3 regions of the Cupriavidus sp. 05N40 genome follow, and region 1 is predicted to be linked to each of the others. Evidence: riboswitches for the same ligand, from Rfam matches in the RefSeq annotation. Region 1 holds a riboswitch; each other region holds the start of a gene.
What was found. A riboswitch is a leader RNA that binds a small molecule or an ion and turns the genes downstream of it on or off. The one in region 1 is predicted to bind glycine.
Positions count from the first base shown of each region.

Region 2: linked by a shared signal. The riboswitch ahead of AC1DO7_RS31840 (D-amino acid dehydrogenase) and the one ahead of gcvT (glycine cleavage system aminomethyltransferase GcvT) in region 1 are both predicted to bind glycine.
Region 3: linked by a shared signal. The riboswitch ahead of AC1DO7_RS31740 (D-amino acid dehydrogenase) and the one ahead of gcvT (glycine cleavage system aminomethyltransferase GcvT) in region 1 are both predicted to bind glycine.

Region 1 covers NZ_JBFTND010000017.1:31,758-39,647, forward strand. Annotated here, with positions in the region: gene AC1DO7_RS06520 (response regulator) at 1-470, opposite strand, end outside; gene AC1DO7_RS06525 (hypothetical protein) at 861-1,514, shown strand; gene AC1DO7_RS06530 (peptidase associated/transthyretin-like domain-containing protein) at 1,504-2,280, shown strand; gene AC1DO7_RS06535 (UvrD-helicase domain-containing protein) at 2,523-4,619, opposite strand; glycine riboswitch at 4,829-4,916, shown strand; glycine riboswitch at 4,938-5,070, shown strand; gene gcvT (glycine cleavage system aminomethyltransferase GcvT) at 5,172-6,299, shown strand; gene gcvH (glycine cleavage system protein GcvH) at 6,389-6,769, shown strand; gene gcvP (aminomethyl-transferring glycine dehydrogenase) at 6,884-7,890, shown strand, end outside.
Region 2 covers NZ_JBFTND010000187.1:5,127-14,375, reverse strand. Annotated here, with positions in the region: gene AC1DO7_RS31860 (tripartite tricarboxylate transporter substrate binding protein) at 1-955, opposite strand, end outside; gene AC1DO7_RS31855 (acyl-CoA synthetase) at 1,313-2,851, shown strand; gene AC1DO7_RS31850 (ferredoxin reductase domain-containing protein) at 3,059-3,451, shown strand; gene AC1DO7_RS31845 (hypothetical protein) at 3,742-4,866, shown strand; gene AC1DO7_RS31840 (D-amino acid dehydrogenase) at 4,992-6,245, opposite strand; glycine riboswitch at 6,395-6,494, opposite strand; gene AC1DO7_RS31835 (MFS transporter) at 6,582-7,952, opposite strand; gene AC1DO7_RS31830 (branched-chain amino acid ABC transporter substrate-binding protein) at 8,219-9,249, opposite strand, start outside.
Region 3 covers NZ_JBFTND010000186.1:99-5,763, forward strand. Annotated here, with positions in the region: partial or broken gene AC1DO7_RS31735 (GTPase domain-containing protein) at 1-1,417, shown strand, start outside; glycine riboswitch at 1,701-1,827, shown strand; gene AC1DO7_RS31740 (D-amino acid dehydrogenase) at 1,876-3,192, shown strand; gene AC1DO7_RS31745 (acyl-CoA synthetase) at 3,234-4,871, opposite strand; gene AC1DO7_RS31750 (Crp/Fnr family transcriptional regulator) at 5,021-5,665, shown strand, end outside.

The sequences.
Region 1 (7,890 bases):
CGCAGCGTGGTGTTCAGCCGCCAGTTGCCGAAGCGCACTTCGTGGCCGCCCACCGCCGCCGGGCGCTTCGGGCCGGCGCCGCCGCCGCCGCGCGTGCGTCGCAGCACGGTGTGGATGCGCGCCACCAGTTCGCGCATCTCGAAGGGCTTGGTGACGTAGTCGTCCGCGCCCACCTCGAGGCCGACCACGCGGTCCGCCAGTTCGGTGCGCGCGGTCAGCATGATGACCGGCAGGTCGCCGCGCTCGCGGATCTCGCGGCACAGCGCCAGCCCGTTCTCGCCGGGCAGGGAAAGGTCGAGCACCACGAGGTCGTAGTCGCGCGCGGCCAGCGCGGCGCGCATGGCGGTGCCGCCCTCGGCGCCATCGGCTTCGATGCCGAAGGTGGCGAGATATTCGGCCAGCATGGCGCGGATCTGCGGGTCGTCGTCGACGACCAGCAGGTGCAGGGGCGAGGCGGGAGAAAGGTCCATCGGGATATCGGTATGGCAGGTGGCAGCCGTTGGCTGCGTGGTTTGCGGCGCGCCGGACGGCGGCCGACGCGGGATGCGCGCCGAGGCAGGCGGCGCATTGCCTGCGCCAGGCGAACACTCTACCAGCACGGCGGGGCGTCCTGATGGACACGGTGTGGCGGCTTTGTATCAGTTCCGATACGAAACGCCGGGCCCGGCGGCCAGCGTGTACGCCAATGCTTCGCCATGCTGACCAAGCGCTCAAGCAGATGCCGGCGCGTCTTTTTAAGATGACATGTCGGCAACCCGCCGCTTGTTTGGGCCTGCGCACGCTATGCTGGATGACAGCGGCATGAGGCCGGGGCCAGCGCGCCGGGTTGCTCCTTTCCCATGACGACTCTGGAAACTGCCATGAATCAGACACAAGGATCGCTGCCCCGCCCGCTGCCCCGCCCGCGCGCCTTTGTCGCGCTGGCCCTGCTTTGCGGCGCCTGCGCCACGGCGCTGCCTGCCTACGCACTGCCGGCCGGCGCACCCGAGCGGCCGGTGCCGCCTTCGCTGCGCGAAGACTTGGCGCTGACGCCGGCCCAGACTACCCTTTGGCATGCCGCGCGCGCCGCGCAACGCGAGGCCCGGGCGCACGCGCTGGAGCTGCGCGCCCGCTTTATCCGCGAAGGCGGCGAGATCGGCCCGATGGACCCCATGGACCTGATGGACCCGACCGACCCGACGGACCCGATGGACGAGCCAGGCACGGAGACGCCGCTGCGCGAGCGGGCGGCGCGCGAAGACCGCTTGCGCGATGCGCTGGAGCACGACCGGCGCATCGCGCGCGACCGGAGGATTGCGTTCGAAGACAGCCTGGACGCGGCCCAGCGCAGTCGCCTGCGTGCCCTGGCCGGCACGCCACGCTGGGCAGGGCCGCCGCCGGGAGCGCCAATGGGGGCCTTCCCAGGCCACGCGCATGGCCCGGCGCCCATGCCCTGCGCCATTGCCGGGCCCGGTCCGGCAGGCGTACCCGGTGCTGCGGCACCCTATCGACAGGAAGCCAAAGATGCACGATGAAGCACTCATGCCTGACGATGGCCGGCGCCGCTTTCTGGGCGGCGTACTAGGCACCGGCCTGCTTGGGCTGGCCGGCGAGACCGGCGCGGCCCCGGCCGCCCCGCCACTGCTTTGCCTGCTGACGCCCGAACTGATGGAAGGCCCCTTCTATATAGACCAGGCCCTGGTGCGCAGCGATATCCGCGACCACCGGCCCGGGATTCCGATGCGGCTGCGCCTGCTCGTGGTGGACAGCACGCGCAACTGCGCGCGGGTACCGGGCGCGGTGGCCAGCATCTGGCATTGCGATGCCGGCGGCGAGTACAGCGGATACGACCAGGCCAGCCTCCAGCCGCCCGGTGGGCCGCATGATGGCAATGGTCCTCCGCACGGTGGCGCCGCGGCGCCGGCGGAGCCGGGCGGCATGCATGTCGTGCCCGACAACAAGCTGCGTTTCCTGCGCGGCGTGCAGACCACCAGGGCCGACGGCAGCGCCCAGTTCCTCACCATCTACCCAGGCTGGTACGCGCCGCGCGCGGTGCATATCCACCTGAAGATCCATCTTGGCGAACAGCACGTCCTGACCACCCAGATGTTCTTCGACGACCGGGTCAGCCGGCTGGTGCACATGGGCCATCCGGCCTACCGCGCGCGCGGCGCCTCGCCGGTGTCGACGCGGCAGGACCCGATCGCCGGCGCGCATCCCGGCATCGTGCAGGTCCACCGGTCGGGCGATGCGACCCTGTTGCTGGAAGGCGAATTCGTGGTGGGGATCGCGCGGGCCTGATGCCGGCGGGGCAGAAAAGAACGCCCCCTGGCGCGCGAGCGCGGGGGCGTCGAAACAGGGAAGAAGTCGGGCATGCCGCCCGGCCACGCTCACTCCGAAGGGACGAAGCGGCGCGGCACCCGGACCAGTAAGGCAGTCCGGGCAATCGTGATGTTAGAAGGCCGGCCCGCTGCGATCTTGTCCCGCTTGTAGGCCAATGTATCGACTTTGTACAAAGCCGGCGCGCGTGCCGTGCGTGCGGCTCAGGACGCGGCGGTCTTGCCCGGCGTGCCGAGCAGTGCCTTGAGGCCGGCCAGGCGGTCCTTGGGGCTCATGGCGGGCGTGGCGTCCGCCGGCGCGGGCGCTTCCTCGAGCTTCATCTCGCCGATAAAGCGCGAAGGTTCGCAGGAGTAGGTGTCGCGCGCGCGCTTGCGCTTCTTGCACCAGCTGATGTGCAGGCTGCGCTGGGCGCGCGTGATGCCGACGTACATCAGGCGGCGCTCTTCCTCGATCTTCTCGTCGCCGAGGTCTTCGTCCTCGCGGCAATGCGGCAGGATGCCCTCTTCCACGCCGACCAGGAACACGTGCGGGTACTCCAGCCCCTTGGAGGCGTGCAGCGTGGACAGGCGCACCGCGTCGGGATCTTCCTCGCGGCCTTCGAGCATGCTCATCAGCGCCACGGTCTGGGTCAGCTCCAGCAGGTTCTTGCCTTCGTCGCCGAAGCCGTCGGCGGTGTCGAAGCCGGTGGCCTCGCCGCCCTCGGCGGCCTCGGGCTTGGTGCCCTTGCGCTTGAGCCAGTCGARGAATTCGAGCGTGTTGGTCCAGCGCGACTGGGCCTGGCGCTCGTCGAACGTGTCGTACAGGTAGGCCTCGTAGTGGATGCCTTCCATCATGTCGTCGAGCACTTCGGTGGCGGGATCGCTGGCGGCGCGGCCGGCCAGGCGCACCATGGCTTCGCAGAACACGCGCAGCGGCTCGAGCTGGCGCGGCTGCAGCTTGCCTTCGATGCCGCCCATCATGGCCGCTTCGAACAGCGAGACCTTGGCCTGCCCGGCGAAGGTGCCCAGCACTTCCAGCGTGGCGTTGCCGACGCCGCGGCGCGGCGTGGTGATGGCGCGGATGAAGGCGGGATCATCGTCCGGATTGGCGATCAGGCGCAGGTAGGCGCAGATGTCCTTGATCTCGGCCTTGTCGAAGAAGCTCTGGCCGCCCGACAGCACATAGGGAATGCGCTCGCGCCGCAGGATCTGCTCGAACAGGCGCGCCTGGTGGTTGCCGCGGTAGAGGATGGCGTAGTCACGGAACTGCGCGCGCCGCTCGAACTTGTGCGCCGAGAGCCGGAACACCACCGACTCGGCTTCGTGCTCCTCGTCGTTCATCGGGTTGATGGCGATGGGGTCGCCCATGCCGTGCTCGCTCCACAGCTTCTTGTCGAACAGCTTCGGATTGTTGGAGATGACGGCGTTGGCGGCCTCCAGGATGCGCACGGTGGAGCGGTAGTTCTGCTCCAGCTTGACCACCTTGAGATCGGGGAAGTCGGTCTGCAGCAGGCGCAGGTTGTCCAGCGTGGCGCCGCGCCAGCCGTAGATGGCCTGGTCGTCGTCGCCCACCGCGGTGAAGGCCGGCGCGCGCAGGTGCGAGCCGCCGGCCAGCAGCTTGAGCAGCTGGTACTGGCAGGCGTTGGTGTCCTGGTATTCATCGACCAGGAAGTAGCGCAGGCGGTTCTGCCACTTCATGCGCACCGCTTCGTCGCGCGCGAACAGCTCGGCCGGCAGGCGGATCAGGTCGTCGAAATCCACCGCCTGGTAGGCGTTGAGCGTGGCCACGTAGTTGCGGTAGACCAGCGCGGCCTGGTGGTCGTCGGCGCTCTCGGCGGTGGCGATGGCGGTCTCTGGATCGACCATGCCGTTCTTCCACAGCGAGATGGTGCTCTGCACGCTGCGGATCAGCTTCTTGTCGGTGGTGGCGAGCTGCTCCTGCACCAGGCCGAAGCAGTCGTCCGAGTCCATGATGGAAAAGCGCGGCTTCAGCCCCACGTGCTCGGCCTCGGCGCGCAGGATCTGCACGCCGAGCGAGTGGAAGGTGCTGACCGTCATCTGCTTGAGCGGAATGCGGCGGCCCTCGCGCGTGGTCTTGCCTTCCATCAGCTTGGCGATACGCTCCTGCATCTCCTTGGCGGCCTTGTTGGTGAAGGTCACCGCGGCGATATGCTTGGGCTCGAACCCCTTGTCCTCGATCAGGTGCGCGATCTTCTGCGTGATCACCCGCGTCTTGCCCGAACCGGCGCCGGCCAGCACCAGGCAGGGGCCGTCGAGATAGCGGACGGCTTCGGATTGGGCGGGATTGAGTCCGTGGGTCATGCGTTTGGCGTGGTGGCGGAAGCGGATGGCGAAATGGCTGGCGAAGACGACGCGGCCAGGGCTGCCTGTGAAGACTGCGGCACCGGGGTGATGTCCCCGCAAGCGACAGCAGCCGCAGATGTTAACACGCCGGGTTGCCGGCCCCGGGGTGCCGGTGCCGTGCCGCGCGCCACGCGTTGACAAGCCACCGGGGCTGCCTGTAGAGTCGCGCCATCCGGCCGGGAGAGCGCGCAGATCTTGCGCCGCCGAAGGGGTATCACCCGAAAACTCTCAGGCACCATGGACTGGTCGGATCGGCTTGCAATATGCACACGATGCACGCCGTACTCTGGAGAGCGGCACCCGCCACGCGCGCAAGCGACGGCGAGCGTGCCCACCGAAGGGGCGCGCAGGGCACAGGTCCACCGGACCGCCTTGTAATCTCTCAGGTATCGAGGACAGAGGGGTCATCCGYCGCGGCGGATCTGGCAGCGCCATGGCGCGCCGGGTCTGGCGGCGGATGACCCTTTTTTCGTTTTCGAACCGAGATTTCCGCCTTCCCCCGAGGACTACATGACGCTCCAGGCCACGCCCCTCAATGCCATCCACCGCGCACTCGGCGCCCGCATGGTCGACTTCGGCGGCTGGGACATGCCGGTCAACTACGGCTCCCAGATCGAAGAACACAATGCCGTGCGCACCGACGCCGGCATGTTCGACGTCTCCCACATGTGCGTGGTCGACCTGGCCGGCGCCAATGTGCGCGCCTTCCTGCGCGGCCTGCTGGCCAACAATGTGGACAAGCTGCAGACGCCGGGCAAGGCACTTTATTCCTGCATGCTCGACGAGAGCGGCGGSGTCATCGACGACCTGATCGTCTACTTCTTCGCCGAGGACCGCTTCCGCCTGGTAGTCAATGCCAGCACCGCGACCGGCGATATCGAATGGATCACCGCGCGCAACGCCGCCACCGGCAGCGGCGTCACCATCACCCCGCGCCGCGGCGACAACGCCCCCGCGGGCGCCGCGCCGCTGGCCATCGTCGCCGTGCAGGGCCCGAACGCCCGCGCCAAGGTGTGGAGCGCCTTCCCCTCCACCCAGCCCAGCGAAGCCCTCAAGCCCTTCAACGCCATCGTGGTGCAGGATCCCGCCCTGGGCGAAGTCATGGTGGCGCGCACCGGCTACACCGGCGAGGATGGTTTCGAACTGGTGGTGCCGGCCGCGAACGTGGCCGGCCTGTGGGAGAAGCTGGTCGCTGCCGGCGTGCGCCCGGCCGGCCTCGGCGCGCGCGACACGCTGCGCCTGGAAGCCGGCATGAACCTGTACGGCCAGGACATGGATATCCACACCTCGCCGCTCAACGCCGGCCTGGCCTGGACCGTGGACCTGCAGAGCGAGCGCGACTTCACCGGCAAGGCGGCGCTCGTCGCCGGCGGCCAGACCCAGCAGTTTGTCGGCCTGATCCTGCGTGAAAAAGGCGGCGTGCTGCGGGCGCACCAGAAGGTGATCACCACTGCCGGCGACGGCGAGATCACCAGCGGCACCTTCAGCCCTTCGCTGTCCCTGTCCATCGCATTTGCCCGCCTGCCGCGCGACGTTGCCCTCGGCGCCGAGGTGCAGGTCGAGATCCGCGACCGCAAACTCGCCGCGACTGTGGTTAAACTGCCGTTTGTGCGCAATGGCAAGGCACTCGTGAGCTGAACGCTCGCACCGGTCACAGCGCGCCCGCCGGCGACGGATTGCCTCCGCCCGGCGGGCGCTGAAAAAACAAATTGAATCTGGAGAATCCCATGAATTTCCCCGCCGACCTGAAATACACCGAGTCCCATGAATGGGTGCGCGTCGAAGCCGACGGCACGCTGACCATCGGCATCACCGACCACGCGCAGGACGCGCTGGGCGACATCGTGTTCCTGGAGCTGCCGGAAGTGGGCAAGTCGGTCGGCGCAGGCGACGCGCTGGCGGTGGTGGAATCGGTCAAGGCCGCTTCCGACATCTACGCGCCGGTGGCCGGCGAAGTGATCGCCGTCAACGAAGCCGCCGTCGCCGCGCCGGAAAGCGTCAATGCCGACGCCTTCGATGCGTGGCTGTTCAAGCTCAAGCCGGCCAACAGCGACGACGTCAACGGCCTGATGTCGGTGGACGCCTACAAGGCCAACGTCGGCGCCTGACGCGACACCCTGCCGCTCCCGCGAGGCTTGCCTGCCACGGGAGCGGCGACTGAAGACTGATGCACGGCGGCGCGGCTGACCACCCGCCGCCCTGCGCCCAACGAGGTTCTTGCCATGAACGCCCCCCTGCCCATGAACGCAGCCAAAGGTGCCCGGCCCACGCTGGCCGAACTGGAGGCGCGCGACGCCTTTGCTTCCCGTCATATCGGCCCCGATGCCGCCGAGCAGCAACACATGCTCAAGGTACTCGGCTACGACAGCCGTGCCGCGCTGATCGACGCCGTCATTCCCGCCGCCATCCGCCGCCGCGACGGCATGCCGCTGGGCGAGTTCACCGAGCCGCTCACCGAGGAAGGCGCCCTGGCCAGGCTGCGCGGCCTGGCCAGCAAGAACCTGGTGCTCAAGAGCTTTATCGGCCAGGGCTACTACAACACGCTGACGCCCGGCGTCATCCTGCGCAATATCTTCGAGAACCCGGCCTGGTACACCGCCTACACGCCGTACCAGCCTGAAATCTCGCAAGGCCGCCTGGAAGCCATGCTGAACTTCCAGCAGATGGTCACCGACCTGACCGGCCTGGATATCGCCAACGCCTCGATGCTCGACGAAGGCACCGCCGCGGCCGAGGCCATGACGCTGCTGCAGCGGGTCAACAAGCACGCTTCCAACACCTTCTACGTGGCCGACGACGTGCTGCCGCAGACGCTGGAAGTGGTACGCACGCGCGCGCTGCCGCTGGGCATCGAAGTCAAGGTCGGCCCCGCGGCCGACGCTGCCGGCGCCCATGCCTTTGGCGTGCTGCTGCAGTACCCGGGCGTCAACGGTGACGTGGCCGACTACCGCGCCATCGCCGACGCCGTGCACGCCGCCGGCGGCCTGGTGGTGGCCGCCGCCGACCTGCTGGCGCTGACCCTGATCGCCGCGCCCGGCGAATGGGGCGCCGACGTGGCGGTGGGCAACTCGCAGCGTTTCGGCGTGCCGCTGGGCTTTGGCGGCCCGCACGCCGGCTACATGGCGGTCAAGGACGCGTTCAAGCGCTCCATGCCCGGCCGCCTGGTCGGCGTGACCATCGACGCGCAGGGCAACAAGGCTTATCGCCTGGCCCTGCAGACGCGCGAGCA
Region 2 (9,249 bases), on a different contig from region 1:
TGCTCAGGTACACCTCCTGCAGGTCGATGGCCTCCAGCGCGGCCTGGTACGCCGGCGACTGCGCGGCCTTGCGCAACGCGTCATGCAACTGCCTGACCACGGCGGGGTCCATGCCGCGCGGCCCCACCACGCCCACCTGCGAGCTGGCGGTAATGTCAAAGCCGCGCTCCTTCAGCGTGGGCACGTCCTTGAAGCGCGGAAAGCGCGCGTCGCCCACAATCGCCAGCGGCCGCACCTTGCCGGCCACGGCATACGGGCCCCAGCCGGGGTCCAGCACCGCGTCGATATCGCCCGCCATCAGCGCCATCAGCTCCTCCGAGCCGCCCTTGTACGGCGCGAAGGTGAACTTGGCGCCGGCGGCCTTGCCCAGCTTCTCCATGGCGATATGGCCCGAACTGCCGGTGCCCACCGCCGCGTAGGTGACCTTGCCCGGATTGGCGCGGGCATACGCCAGGAAGTCTTCCAGCGTCTTCCACGGCGCGTCGGCGCGCACCACCAGCCCGTAGCGGTAGTTGGTCAGGCCGATGATGTAGGTGAAGTCCTTGCGCGGGTCGTACACCGTCTTCTGCAGGTGCGGCATGCGGAAGATATTGGCCGCCACCAGCGCCAGCGTGTAGCCGTCCGGCGCGGCGGTCTGGCTCATCACCGTGGCCGCCAGCGTGGCGCCGGCGCCAGGCTTGTTGATGGGCACGATGCTTTGCTTGAGCTCCTTGCCGGCGGCATTGAGCAGGGCGCGCATCGGCGCGTCGGTGGGGCCGCCCGGCGGGAACGGGATCCAGAACTCGATCGGCCTGGCCGGATAAGGGCCAGCGGCCAGCGCCGGGGCAGACACGGATACGGACACGGCCGCCGTCAATGCCGCCAGCGCCAACATACCCCCCAGGCCACCCAGGCGCCGCGCCAGGCTACGCCAGGCCGGGCGGGGCAGGGCGCCCGCCTTTGTTTTGTCTTGCATGGTTGTCTCCTTTGTTCTTGTGTGCGTGTCGCAGGCGCTTGGCTCCTGTCGCGCCAAGGCTAGCCGGCCGGCACTCCCGCCCACAATTGCCGGAACGCCCAAACCGATTGGCAGAAACGCTCATGCCCGCGCGGCTGCCCGCCGGGCCGGTGTCATTTCCTGCCAATCGCGTTGAGCGGTTCCGCAATTGGCGTGGGCGCGCTGCGGCGCTTAAATGTGCGGAGACCTGCAGACCATCACGCCGATCCGCGCTGGCCCGCGCCCGCGGGCGCAGGCGCAGGCCAGCGCCGCCCCGCACCGCTGGCGCATGCGCCACGGGGCGAGGCAGCCGCCACCCAGCACAAGGAGACAATACCCATGCACCTGACCGCCGGACTACACCGCTCCCTGCAACGCCACCCCGACAAGATCGCCCTGGTAGACGGGCAGACCCGCCTGACCTTCCGCCAGCTGGCCGCGCGCGTGGCGCGGCTGGCCGGCGCGCTGCAATCCCTGGGCGTGGCGCGCGGCGACCGCGTGGCCGTGCTCGCGCCCAACGGCGCGGCGTACGTGGAAACGGAGCTGGCGGTCTGGTGGGCCGGCGCCGTGCTGCACCCCGTCAACACCCGCTGGAGCCAGGCCGAGATGGCCTTCGCCCTGCACGACTGCGGCGTGCGCGTGCTGCTGGCGGGCGAACCCTTCGCCGCGCTGGCCGGCGCGCTGCGCCGCCAGGTGCCGGGCCTGCAGGCCATCGTCCATGTCGGCCCGCAGCCGGCGCCCGCCGGCATGCTGGACTACGCCGCGCTGATCACCGACGCCCAGCCGGTGGCAGACGCCCGCGCCGCCACGGCGGACCTGGCTGCCATCCTCTACACCGGCGGCACCACCGGCTTCCCCAAGGGCGTGATGCTCTCCCACGGCAACCTGTGGGCCTCGTGCATCGGCCGCATGGCGGACGTGCCCAACCCGCCCGACTTTGTCTCCCTGCTGGTGGCGCCGCTGTTTCACGTGGCCGGCCTGGGCCGCCTGGTGGGCCAGCTGGTGGTGGGCGGCACCTGCGTCATGCTGCCGGGCTTCCAGCCCGACACCGTGCTGCGCACCATCGCGCAGGAAGGCATCTCAGACATGGTGCTGGTGCCCAGCATGATCCAGATGCTGGTAGATGCGTCAGGCTTTGCCGGGTACGACCTCACCAGCCTGCGCCGCATTGTCTGGGGCGCCGCGCCCATCGCGCTGCCGCTGCTGGAGCGCGCCATGGCCGCGCTGCCCGGCGTGGAATTTCTCCACGCCTACGGCATGACGGAGACAGCCGCCTCGGTGTCCGCCCACCACATCGGCAGCACCCCGCAGGCGCGCGAAGGCGGCCGCCTGCGCTCTGCCGGCCGCGCCGGCTACGCGGCCGAGCTGCGCATCGCCGGCCCCGACGGGCGCGAGGTGCCCACCGGCAGCATGGGCGAGATCCTGGCGCGCGGCCCCGCGGTGATGATGGGCTACTGGAACCGCCCCGAAGAAACCGCGCAGGCCCTGCGCAACGGCTGGCTGCACACCGGCGACAGCGGCTACATGGACGACGAGGGCTACCTCTACGTGGTGGACCGCATCAAGGACATGATCATCTCCGGCGGCGAGAACGTGTACCCCGCCGAGGTAGAGGAAACGCTGGGCCGCCACCCGGCCGTGGCCACCAGCGCCGTCATCGGCATCCCCGACGAGAAATGGGGCGAGGCCGTGCACGCCGTGGTGCTGCTGCGCGAGGGCGCGCAATCCACCGCGGATGAGCTGCGCGCGCACTGCCGCACCTGGCTGGGCGCGTACAAATGCCCCAAGAGCTTCGCGTTCCGCAGCAGCCTGCCGTTGTCGGCGGCGGGGAAGGTGCTCAAGAGTGAGTTGAGGAAGGAGTTTGGGGATGGGGTTTGAGTGTTTTCCGCCCCGCCTCCCGGCGCAGCACGGCGCCTTTGCCACAGACCCGCTGCTGCCAGGAGCCCGGAATCGAACGGAGCGCATGCCAATACGACGGTAAATTGGGGTACCAGGAGGCAATCGGCCAGATTGCTGGCGGACATGCTTCAGACTGGCAGGATCGAGACGTCTTCGAAGTCTCCATAAGAAAAGGGCCCGGCTGGTATGCCGGGCCCGCACTTCTTTACTTCGTCACCTCAGGGGTTCGCCGATCTGGCTGCGCGCCATGTAGATAGCGGCGCGCAGGGGCCGTCCGACACATATCGCATCGCCGTACAGCTCGAAGTGCATGGCAAAGGCGGCGCCCGATGCCTGCATGATGAACTCGCGGTGGGAAGCACCATCGAGATGACGGGGCCATTCAACAGCTTTCCACTTCACGCCATGGCGTCGTCCCGCGTCAGTGTCGTGGCCGGTGGTATTGGCGTAACACCTTTAGTCTCGATGGCCCACGCACTCAGAGCGCAAGGCATCCCGTTTGAATTGCACCGCATGCACGCCGCAGTTCTCATGACCGAGGAACGGACTATTACCGCCCCCGTGATTCCCATCCGCTGATCGCACGGCACCTTCCCTTCAGAGAGAAGAGAGAACCACATGGGAGAAGCAGAGCATTGCCGCCAGAGATGGCCGGTGCTAACGATGCCGCGTGCGAATCCGGTGCTGGCCATCAACTTGCACCAACTTGTCCCCGGTCGCATTCGTATAGTGTTCTAGAGGCAGGTCGTCAGGAGTTTGGTCACACGATTAGTGCTAATTGCATCACATCGCATCGCATCACCCGGGATGGCCTCGCATGCGCGGGTCAGGCGATCAGACAAGAGGTCCACCAAAAAGAACCAAAGACCATGGAACCCTCAAACCACGGAAGTATGCTTGGCACGCTGCGCCTTGCAAGGCTGGCGAATCGCAGGCCCCGCCTGTGGCTCGGGGTGTTCGCGCTGCTCGCTGGCTGTGGGTCTATCGGCCCCACGACCATCGTTGCGGACCGCTTCGACTACAGCGCGGCGATCGCGGACTCCTGGAAGCAGCAAACGCTGCTGAACATCGTCAAGCTTCGCTACATGGACCTGCCGGTCTTTGTAGACGTGGCGTCGGTTGTCAGTGGTTACTCGTTGCAGACTGGTGTGTCTATGAACAGCACTGTCTCCTCGGCCAACACCGTACAGGGCAATTTCGTTTCCGCCGGGGTACAAGGGGTATATACGGACCGGCCTACCATTACCTACACGCCAGCGACCGGGCAACGGTTTGTGCAGGGGCTGATGGTGCCGATCGAGCCCAGAAACATCTTCTTCATGCTTCAGAGCGGCTATGCCGCAGATTTCCTGCTGAGCATGACCGTGGAGTCGCTCAATGGCGTGCGCAATCGTTCGACGGTTGCAGGGGCGATGCGCGAGGCGGATCCCGCGTTTCTGCGAGCCATCGCATTGCTGCGCGACGTGCAGGGCGCCGGCGCGTTCGGGATGCGTGTTGAGGATAGCAAGAGCAAAGGTTCAACCGCCGTCGTGCTTTTCCGGCGTGACGGCGTGACTCCCGACATCGAGGAAAAAATGACCGAGATCCGCCGCCTGCTCAGAATGCCACTGACCAGGCAGGAGTTCATCCTCCGGTATTCCCCAGCCCGCGGCGCGGACGACGAACTTGCGGTGAACAGCCGCTCGATGCTGCAAATCATGAGCGCCTTTTCCAGCTACCTGGACGTTCCGGAGGAACACATCAGAGACCACAGTGCGCTGCCTGCGGTTGCGCCGGGCACAACTGAGAGGCAACAAGGCGCCCTAAGGATTCACAGTGGCAAGGAAAGGCCCGCCGAGCCATATGCTGCGGTACGGTACCGTGGCTACTGGTTCTGGGTTGAGCAAGGCGACCTGACAACGAAACGCGCCCTTGCGGCCATCATGTTGTTCTTCACGCTGGCGGATACCGGCAGTAAGGAGTCGCAGCCGTTGATCACCATCCCAGCCCAGTAGCGCGGCTCCCCAGCACGGGGCCGCCAGTCGACGTAGGCGCAGTAAAGGAGCCCCCGGCGCCGACATGCGAAGCTCGCTCCTGCCCGGAGCGAGATACCTGACTTGCCTTGCTGTCCGACTGCCTCCTACCCAACGGGATAGCTCTCGGCGATGGTCGTGCCGATCGTTGCCGCTGTTGCAGCAGACAACGTCCATCCAAGATGGCCATGGCCGGTGTTGTAGAACACCCGTGGCGCCCTGCCTTTTGACACGCGCGGCATCATGTCCGGCATCATCGGGCGAAGCCCCGCCCAGGGGACTACGCGGGAGGTATTGATTCGGAAGTTGCGACGCGTCCATGACACGAGCGGCTCGATGCGGTCGGCTCGGATGTCTCGGTTTTGTCCATTGAATTCGGCGGTACCTGCCACGCGGAACCTGTCCTTGCCAAGTCTGCTCGTCACGATCTTTGCGCTTTCGTCGAGCAGGCTGACCCACGGCCCGTTCGCCACGCTGTCGGCATCGTCCAGGTGCACGGTAATGGAGTATCCCTTGACCGGATAGACATTGATCCTGTCGCCCAGCATGCCGGCAATATGCCGGCTGCCCACACCGGCACAAACCACCAGCGCATCGCCGGCGATCTCGTACGCGGCACCGGCGTGGACCGATGGCGACGCCACACCGTCCACCGCCTGCAGGCCGATACGCACGCCGCTGGCGGATAGGTCGATGCTTCGCACGTCCCAGCCCTGCAGGAAGCGCACGCCGCGGCGCTCGCAAGCGAGCGCCAGGCCGCGCGTGAACTTATGGATATCCCCGGTTGAATCGGATGGCGTGAAGTACCCGCCAAAGTATTGGCCTTGCAACGTCGGCTCGATCGCCCGGATCTCCTGCGGCGACACCGCAAAGCGCTCCAGTCCGCCTGCCACGAGTAGCGCGTTCGTCCTGCCCGCGGCCTCGAAAGCCGCTTTGTCATGATAGAAGTGCAGGATGCCGCGGCGCTCCAGATCGAACTGGATATTCTCCTGCTCGGCCATGGCAAAGAGATGCTGGCGGGCGGCAATCGCCAACTTCGTCGTTTCGATGGTGTTCTCCCGATAACGCGCGATGTTCGACACAAACTCCCCCATCCACGAGTATTTGTGCCACGACGGCTTCGGGTTCACCAGCAGCGGCGCGTTGCGTTTCAGCATCCATTTCAGCCCTTTTAGTATCGTTCCCGCGCTGTTCCAGACTTCCGCGTTACACGCGGAGAGCTGGCCGCCATTGGCGAACGACGTCTCCATGGCGGGATAAAGATGGCGGTCGACGACAGTCACCTCGTATCCGAGTTTCGATAGCGTGTAGGCGGTGGTGACGCCGGTAATGCCGGCGCCTATGACTATGATTTGAGACATGGCAGGGTCCTCTGTCAGGCAAAGCGATGGCCGAATCCTCGGCTTCCTACCCCATCTGTCCCGGTACCTGAGAGCTTTGGCAGCGGCCGGTGACCGGTGCCGTCCCCTTCGGTGGGCATTCCTTGCAATGCCACTCTCCAGATTCTTGAATCGACGCCACAGTCCTTTTGCCTGAGAGTTTCCGGGGTGGTTGCTCCGTCGGCGCCGGGGATGGCACGTACCATCCCCGGTCTCTCCTGCGTCGTCTTGCAGCCGCTTAGTGGCCGCTTAGCGGCCGATTTGCGGCCGGGCTGCCCGGGATCACAGCCGATGCGTCAAGCTGCGCCCCTTGCTTGCTTAGTCCGGTAACGCACCGCCCGAAGGCGTACGGCTGGCCAGGATGGCAATCAGCGACACCACCGCAGCCCCGACCAGGTACCAGGCTGGTGCAAGCTTATTGCCCGTGGCGCTGATCAGCCAGGTCGCGACCAGGGGGGCGGTGCCGCCGAACAAGGCGTTCGCGCTGTTAAAGCACAGTGCAAAGCCGCTATATCGCACGCGGGTCGGAAAACTCTCCGACAGGAAGCACGGCAGCGTGCCGTCGTTGATGGTGAGGAAGGCGCCCAGTGCCACCTGAATCAGCAAGATGCCGACGATGCTGGCGCTCGACAGCGAATGGAACAGCGGCACCGTGAAGAGCGCGAACAGGATGCAGGCGGAAACCAGCATCGTCTTCCGCCCGAACCGGTCGGAAAGCAGGCCCATCACGAAAATCATCACGACATAGCTGGCCAGCGATACGGTAGAGACCAGGAAGGACACCGAGTCGCTCATGCCGAGTTCCTTTGACAGGTACACAGGCATATAGCTGAGCAACAAGTAAAAGCCGACGGCGTTCAGGCAGGTCACGCCGAAGCCGACCAGCATGGTACGGCGATGCGAGGTGAGCAACTCGCGCAGCGGCGCCTGCGGTGCGTGATTGGCGTGCTCCATCGCGACGAACTTCGGCGTATCTTCTAGTTGAAGCCGGATGTAACGGCCAACCAGCCCAAAAGGGGCGGCCAGCAGGAACGGCACGCGCCAGCCCCATTCGAGCAACTGTCCGGAGGTCAGCACCGTATGCAGCCCGGCGACGAACAGCGACGCGAACAGCAGGCCGGCGGCTTCCGCGGCAGGGATGACACTGGTGTAGAGCCCGCGCTTGCGGTTCGGTGCATATTCGGCAAGAAAGGCCGAGGCGCCGGCGTATTCGCCTGAAGCCGAGAAGCCCTGGACCAGCCGGATGACAAGCAGCAGTACCGGCGCCCACAAGCCCACCTGCCCGTAAGTCGGCAGGAAGGCGATCAGGAAGGTCGAGCAGGACATGATCATGATCGACAGCGACAGCGTATTGCGCCGGCCGAACTTGTCGCCGAAATGCCCCCAGATCACCCCTCCGATCGGACGCACGACGAAGGACAGCGCGAATACGGCATAGGTAGCCATCAGGCTGGTGGTCGGGTCGCTCTTGGGAAAGAACACTACCGCAATGACGGTTGCAAGAAAGCCGTAGGCGGCGTAGTCGAACCACTCGATAAAGGTGCCGATAAAGCCTGCCGCGGTAGCGCGGCGCAGTACCTGCCTGGTGTCGGCATCCACGGCGCTGCTGCGGGCCTGGCTCGCCGGGTATCCCGGGCGATTGCCACCTGGTAGCACCTCCGCGCCGCGCAAGGATTTCGTGTTACTCATACTCTGTCTCCGGATTATTTTGTCCTGGTCGCGCTACGTCTATCCAGGCATGGGCTTTTGCCGCATGCAACCGGCGACCAGTCTTGTGGTGTGTCTTGTTGTGTGTCTTGTGGATCTGCTCTGTGGGTAATAAGGGGTGTTGAACTCCTTATGCAGGGTAAGAAGGCGCAGCGATACAGCGGATCGCCGATCCATCGACAAGAAAACGAAATCCCGATGCCACGGCTATGTCGCGCCCGCCGACGAGGCATGCCAGCGAACTGGCGCTACCTGTCCTGCGGCAATGGCACCAGGGCGCTGTTGCGGTAGGTGTAGATGGTGATCGGCGAATCCCGCAGGTCGCGGTTGGGGTCGAAGCGGTATCGGCCGGCCACGCCCTCCATATCGATACCCGCCAGCGCTGCCCGGTACTGCGCCGACTCGACCGAGTTGGCTGTCTTCATCGCCTGGGCTACCAACCTGAGGCCGTCATAGATAGACGCGCTGTAAGTGAGCGGATCGGTGTTGTAGCGCTTCCTGTAGTCGCTCTTGAACTGGCGCCCCGGGCCGGTGTTCTCGAGCACGGGACCGCCCTGCGGGCAGTACACATGCTCGTCCACGGCATCGCCCCCCAGCCTGGCCAGTTCGATATTGCACATCGCATCGCCACCGAGCAGATAGGCGTCGGCCATGGCGAGCCGCTTCATCTGGCTGCGCAGGGGTCCGGCCTGCGAGTAGTAGCCACCATAGAAGATGCCGTCCACCTTCATGCCGCGTATTCGGGTCAGAATCGGGACGAAGTCTACGGCCTTGTCCGAGGTGTATTCGCGGGCGACGATCTCGATGCCTTGCGCCCTGGCTGCCTTGACGAACTCGTCCGCCACACCCTGGCCGTAGGCGGTCCGGTCGTCGATGACCGCGAAACGCCTGGCGCGCAGTTTGACCGAAGCAAACTCGCCCATGCGCTTGCCAAGCTGGCTGTCATTGGCCGAGATCCGGAAGACATAGGTGTACCCGGACTGGGTGACTGCCGGGTTCGAAGCCACCGTTGCCATCACTACCCCGGCCTGGTCCAGCAGGCGGGAGATCGGGATGGCGACGCCCGAGTTGAACGGCCCGAACACCACCTTCACGTCCCCGTCCACCAGGCGCTGGGCAACCGACATGCCGGTGCGCGGATCTGCGGCGTCGTCCTCGGAGACCAGGCTAAAACGCACGGCTTTGCCGTTGACGACAAGGCCTTGCGCATTCAGTTGATCGATGGCCATGCGCAGGCCGTTTTCATTGTCCTTGCCAATGGCGGCCTGCGGGCCGGACA
Region 3 (5,665 bases), on a different contig from region 1:
CCTTTATCTTTCCCCCAGTGAACTCGTGGGCGGGGCAGCACTCAGTGCGGCCATGGAGGCCGACATGATATTGCTCGTCGTTACACCCGAACTTCCCTATCGGGCCCAGGCAGGCATATTGAGAAGGCTGCTAGACCAAGACAACCTCTGTCTCGGCAGACCATGCTGCCTGGTGGTCAACAAAATAGACCGGGACCGCAATGGAGGCGCCGGCATGCAACAGCGGATTGAGGCGGTATTGGGTAGACGCATCGGCATTCCCGTGCTCCACTGCTCGGTGGCAAAGTACTTCCATGCCAGGCAGGCCTCGGCCGGCTTCCGCGAGCGACTGCTGCGGCAAAGCAGATTGTCGGCGCTGGTGACCAGCCTTTCCGCCTGGGGAAACCAGACCGGTCAGGCGAGCCGGGCGATTGCAGCCATCAGCGCTGTGGAAGGCGTTATGCGGGATGTCATGCAATCCGGCGACGAGCCCTGCCTGCAAGCACGCATAGCCTGCGTCCAGAAGGAAATCGCCGAGCTTGAACAGGCAAGGGAACACCTGCATTCGCTCGCGCGCCTATGGCATCGGCAAGTCTATTCAACAGTACTGGGGCGTGCCGCGAAAGCAATGGAACGTCTGGACGGCACCGCCGAGGCTCCGGAGGTGCAGGCGTTCTTCACCTCCACGCTTGACCAGATGAAGGAGGACTTGAGCAAGCTTTGGTGCGAAATGGAGCGACAGCTGCACGAAATCCTTGGCGGCGCGGGGAAGCAACTCGAGAATCGCACAACGCAGGCGCTCCACATGCCGTGGTCCGGCGGCAGCTTCGCGCCAGGCACACCCGGCTCACTGGATGCCATCCGCATCCCAGCTAGCCCGGCATTGCGTCTGACGCGGCTTGTCAATAGCGCAACCGGGCCAATAGCAGGCGGACTGGAAGCCGCTTCGATAAGCACAAAGGCACTCGGCAATCTCCTCTACGAAATTGCCGGGTCCACCGGGATAAGGCTGGTCAGGACGGAGGCTCTCCGTCGAGCTGGCCTCATCACAAGAGCATCGGGAAGACTAGCGGCATTCAGCCCGTTGCTAGCAACCATCCTCGACCTCTATCTGCATTTTCGGGAAGAGAAAATCGAGGATGCCAAACGGCGCTACGTTACGGACCTGCGCCGCTCGCTTCGCGCTGCATTCAGACAGCACGCCGAAGCATCGGCGCTAGGCACCAGCAATGCCATCGAGAGGTTCGGAAACACGGCTCTGGACAACATCGCGGCAAATCTGACTGGTCAACTGAAGGATATGCTGGAACGCCAGGCCATCAGTATCGGGCTTGGCAAGCAGTCGGAAGAGGTAGCCGACCGCTGCAAAGCACTGAAGCAGCAATTGCATGATGCACTCAACGGTGCCACGCCGCGGATACCAGGCACTGCACCTTGAACCCTATTGCCATATTGGTCCGCCACCTGTAAAAGCCTGCGCTACTCGTGCCCTGCTCCCGAGCTCGCCGGCTCCAAAAATTGGCCGGCCAGACTGCTACAGAACCTTGCTACAGCGCGCGGCCCGGCGGCGGGGCGCCGCCGGGCCGCCATACTGCCCTTGCAGTCTCTCTGCAACGCGTGCTATGTTGCGGCTTCCAGGAGAACGAGACACCTCCGCCGTATCAGGTGGGTGTCTCTACCGAAGGCGTACCCCTGAAACGCTCAGGTGCAAAAGACTGGAAACCGAACAAACTGGAGAGCGCCGGACCGCACACCGACCAGGTAAGCGGCACGCGGCCGCCGAAGGGGCAAGCCGGTACCCGTGGTGGGTGCGGCGAATCTCTCAGGCAAAAGGACAGTGGGGGCAGGCAGGCCAGATGGCTTGCCTGCCCCTTTTTGCTATCCGGAGCCTGAGAAATGAAAGTCATCGTGATGGGAGCCGGCGTGATCGGCGTTGCGTCTGCGTGGTACCTGGCCCGTGCCGGGCACGAGGTCGTGGTGCTGGAGCGCAATGCGGGCGCGGCCCGGGAAACCAGTTTTGGCAACGGCGGGCAGATCTCGGTCAGCCATGCCGAGCCTTGGGCCAACCCGGCCGCGCCGCTGAAGATGCTGCGCTGGCTCGGGCGCGAGGATGCTCCGCTGCTGTTCCGCCTGCGCGCAGATCCGGCGCAGTGGTCGTGGGGACTCAAGTTCCTGCGCGAGTGCACGGCCAGTCGCTCCACCCACAACATGATCCAGCTGCTCAACCTGGGCACCTATAGCCGCGCCAGCCTGCAGGCGCTGCGCGCCGAGACCGGCATCGAGTACGACCACCTCACGCGCGGCATCCTGCATTTCTATACCAGCCAGAAGGAATTCGACGCGGCCGTCGAGCCGGCGCGCATCATGCGCGAGCTGGGCTGCGAGCGCCGCGTGATCGGGCCGGACGAAGTGGTGCGGCTGGAGCCGGCGCTGGCGAATATCGCGCCGCGTCTGGCGGGCGCCACCTATACCAGCGAGGATGAATCGGGCGATGTGCACCGCTTCACCACCGCGCTGGCCGCGCGCTGCGAAGCGCTGGGCGTGCGCTTTCGCTATGGCGTGCGGGTGCAGCGCCTGCATGCCGAGGGCGGCAGCATGCACGGGGTGGAGATTGCCGACGAGACTGGCGGCTACCAGATCGAGAGCGCGGACGCCTACGTGCTGGCGCTGGGCAGCTTCAGCCCGATGCTGGCGCGCCCGCTCGGGGTCAAGCTCGACATCTATCCGGCCAAGGGCTATTCGGTGACGCTGCCGGTGCTCGACAGCGAGCGCGCGCCCAGCGTGAGCCTGACCGACGACGAGTACAAGCTGGTGTTCTCGCGCTTTGGCGACCGCCTGCGCGTGGCCGGCACAGCCGAACTCAACGGCTATGCGATGGATCTGAACCCGGTGCGCTGCGAGGCCATCGTGCGGCGCACGCTGGAAGTGTTCCCGGGCATGAGCCGACCGGAGCTGGCGAAATTCTGGACCGGGCTGCGCCCTGCCACGCCGGGCAACGTACCTTATATCGGCGCCAGCGCCATCGGCGGGCTCTACCTGAACACCGGCCACGGCACGCTTGGCTGGACGCACGGCTGCGGCTCGGGCCGTGCGATCGCGGACATCGTCAGCGGCCGCGTGCCGGAGGTGGATTTCGCCTTTACGGGCGCGCTGCCCGCCGGTGGCACGACGCGGCCGGCGACGCTGGCGTCCGCGCAGCGGGCCGTCCACTAGCCCCCGGCCCCGGKGGCGCCGGCCGGCGCCACCGCGCGTGGCTAGACGTCGATGGCCGTGTCCGACTTGACCTTGCGGCGCAGCTCGAACTTCTGGATCTTGCCCGTCGAAGTCTTGGGCAAGGGCCCGAAATACACGGCCTTGGGCACCTTGAAGCCAGCCAGCAAGGTGCGGCAATGCGCGATCAGTTCCTCGGCCGTGGCGCTGGCGCCGTCTTTCAGCTCGACGAAGGCGCAGGGCGTTTCGCCCCACTTGGCATCCGGCTGCGCCACCACCGCCGCGGCCAGCACGGCCGCATGGCGGTAGAGCGCGTCTTCCACCTCGACGCTGGAGATGTTCTCGCCGCCGGAGATGATGATGTCCTTGCTGCGGTCCTTGATCTTGACGTAGCCGTCCGCCGTGCGCACGCCCAGGTCGCCGGTGTGGAACCATCCGCCGGCGAAGGCTTCGCGCGTGGCCTTCTCGTTCTTGAGATAGCCCTTCATGCAGATATTGCCGCGGAACATGATCTCGCCGATCTCCTCGCCGTCGGCGGCCACTGGCTGCATCGAATCCGGATCGAGCACCGCCACCCCGGCCTGCAAGTGGTAGCGCACGCCCTGGCGGGCCTTGCGGGTGGCGCGGTCTTCCTGCGACAGCGCGGCCCAGTCGTCCTGCTCCGCGCACACCGCGGCCGGGCCATAGGTCTCGGTCAGGCCGTAGACGTGGGTCAGCTCGAAACCCATTTCTTCCATCTGCGCCAGCACCGCCGCGGGCGGCGGCGCACCGGCCACCATGCCGCGCACCGGGCCGCGCAGGCCTTCGCGCCAGGCCGGCGGCGCGTTGACCAGCGCGGTGTGGACGATGGGCGCGGCACAGTAATGGGTCACGCCTTCGTCGCGCATCAGGTCGAACACCAGCTTGGGCTCGAACTTGCGCAGGCACACATTGATGCCGGCGCGCGCGGCGATGGTCCAGGCAAAGCACCACCCGTTGCAGTGGAACATGGGCAACGTCCACAGGTAGACCGCGTGCTTGGGCAGGTCCCACTCGAGGATGTTGGACACGGCATTGATGGCTGCGCCGCGATGGTGGTAGACCACGCCCTTGGGGTCGCCGGTGGTGCCCGAGGTATAGTTCAGGGCGATGGCGTCCCACTCGTCGGCGGGCCATTGCCAGGCGTAGTCGGGATCGCCCGAGGCCAGCAGGGTTTCGTAGTCGGTCTCGCCAAAGCGCGGCGCGTCCTGCGGGCCCAGCGCATCTGCCACCGCCACCACCTTCAGGCCGGGGATTTCGTTGCCGATCTGGCGCGCGAGCTCGGCGAACTCGGTATCGGCCAGCAGCACCTTGGCCTCGCCATGACGCAGCATGAAAACCAGGTTGGCGGCGTCGAGCCGGATGTTCAGCGCATTGAGCACCGCCCCCGCCATCGGCACGCCGAAGTGCGCTTCCACCATGGCCGGCGTGTTGGGCAACAGGACCGCCACCGTATCGCCCCGGCCGATGCCGAGGCCCGCCAGCGCGCTGGCCAGGCGCCGCGCACGAGCGTAGGTCTCGCGCCAGGTCTGGCGCAGCGGGCCATGCACGATGGCCAGGCGCTCGCCATAGACTTCGGCGGCGCGCGCCAGGTAATCGATGGGCGTGAGGGGAACGTGGTTGGCCGGGTTCTTGCCCAGGCCGGTGTCGAAATCGCTTGGCATTGCTTGGTCTCCGCTTGCGCCTGGCGCTGCGGGCGCCGCCGGTCGCTGTTACTTTTTGCAGGGCAAGGCTATCATCCCACACGACAAAGCTTTGTCGTCCGGATGACAGTGCCCCGCCGGGGCGCGCTCTCCGGGTTGAATCCAGATCAATGTCCAGCCATCCACCCGCGTCCTCCCAGCCCGGCCTTCCCGCACCACCCCCCGCTGCCACGCCTGCGTCGCCGGCTGCCTTGCTGTCCAGGCACGAGTGGTACGCCTCGCTCGCGCCGGCCCACCAGGCGCTGGCCGCACGGCAGGTGGTGGTCCAGGACTTCGCCGCGGGCGCCTTCGTGGCGCGCCGGGGCGAGCCGTCGCGCTACTGGATCGGGGTCGAGAACGGACTCATCAAGCTCGCCGTGTATACGCCGGACGGGCGCGGCTGCACCTTCTCCGGCGTGCCGGCCGGCGGCTGGTGCGGCGAAGGCAGCGTCATCAAGCGCGAGGCCCGCCGCTACGACGTGATCGCCATCCGCGACTCGCGCATCGCGCTGGTGCCCGATACGGTGTTCCACACCCTGCTGGCGGAGAGCCTGCCCTTCTCCAGCTTCGTGGTGCGCCAGCTCAACGAACGCATGGGGCAGTTCATCGCAACCGTGCAGAACGACCGGCTGCTGGGTGCGGATGCGCGCGTGGCGCAGGCCATCGCGCAGCTGTTCCATGCTGCGCTCTACCCGCGCACAAGCGCGGTACTGGAGCTTTCCCAGGAAGAAATCGGCCTGCTCACGGGGCTCTCGCGCCAGCGCGTCAACCAGGCA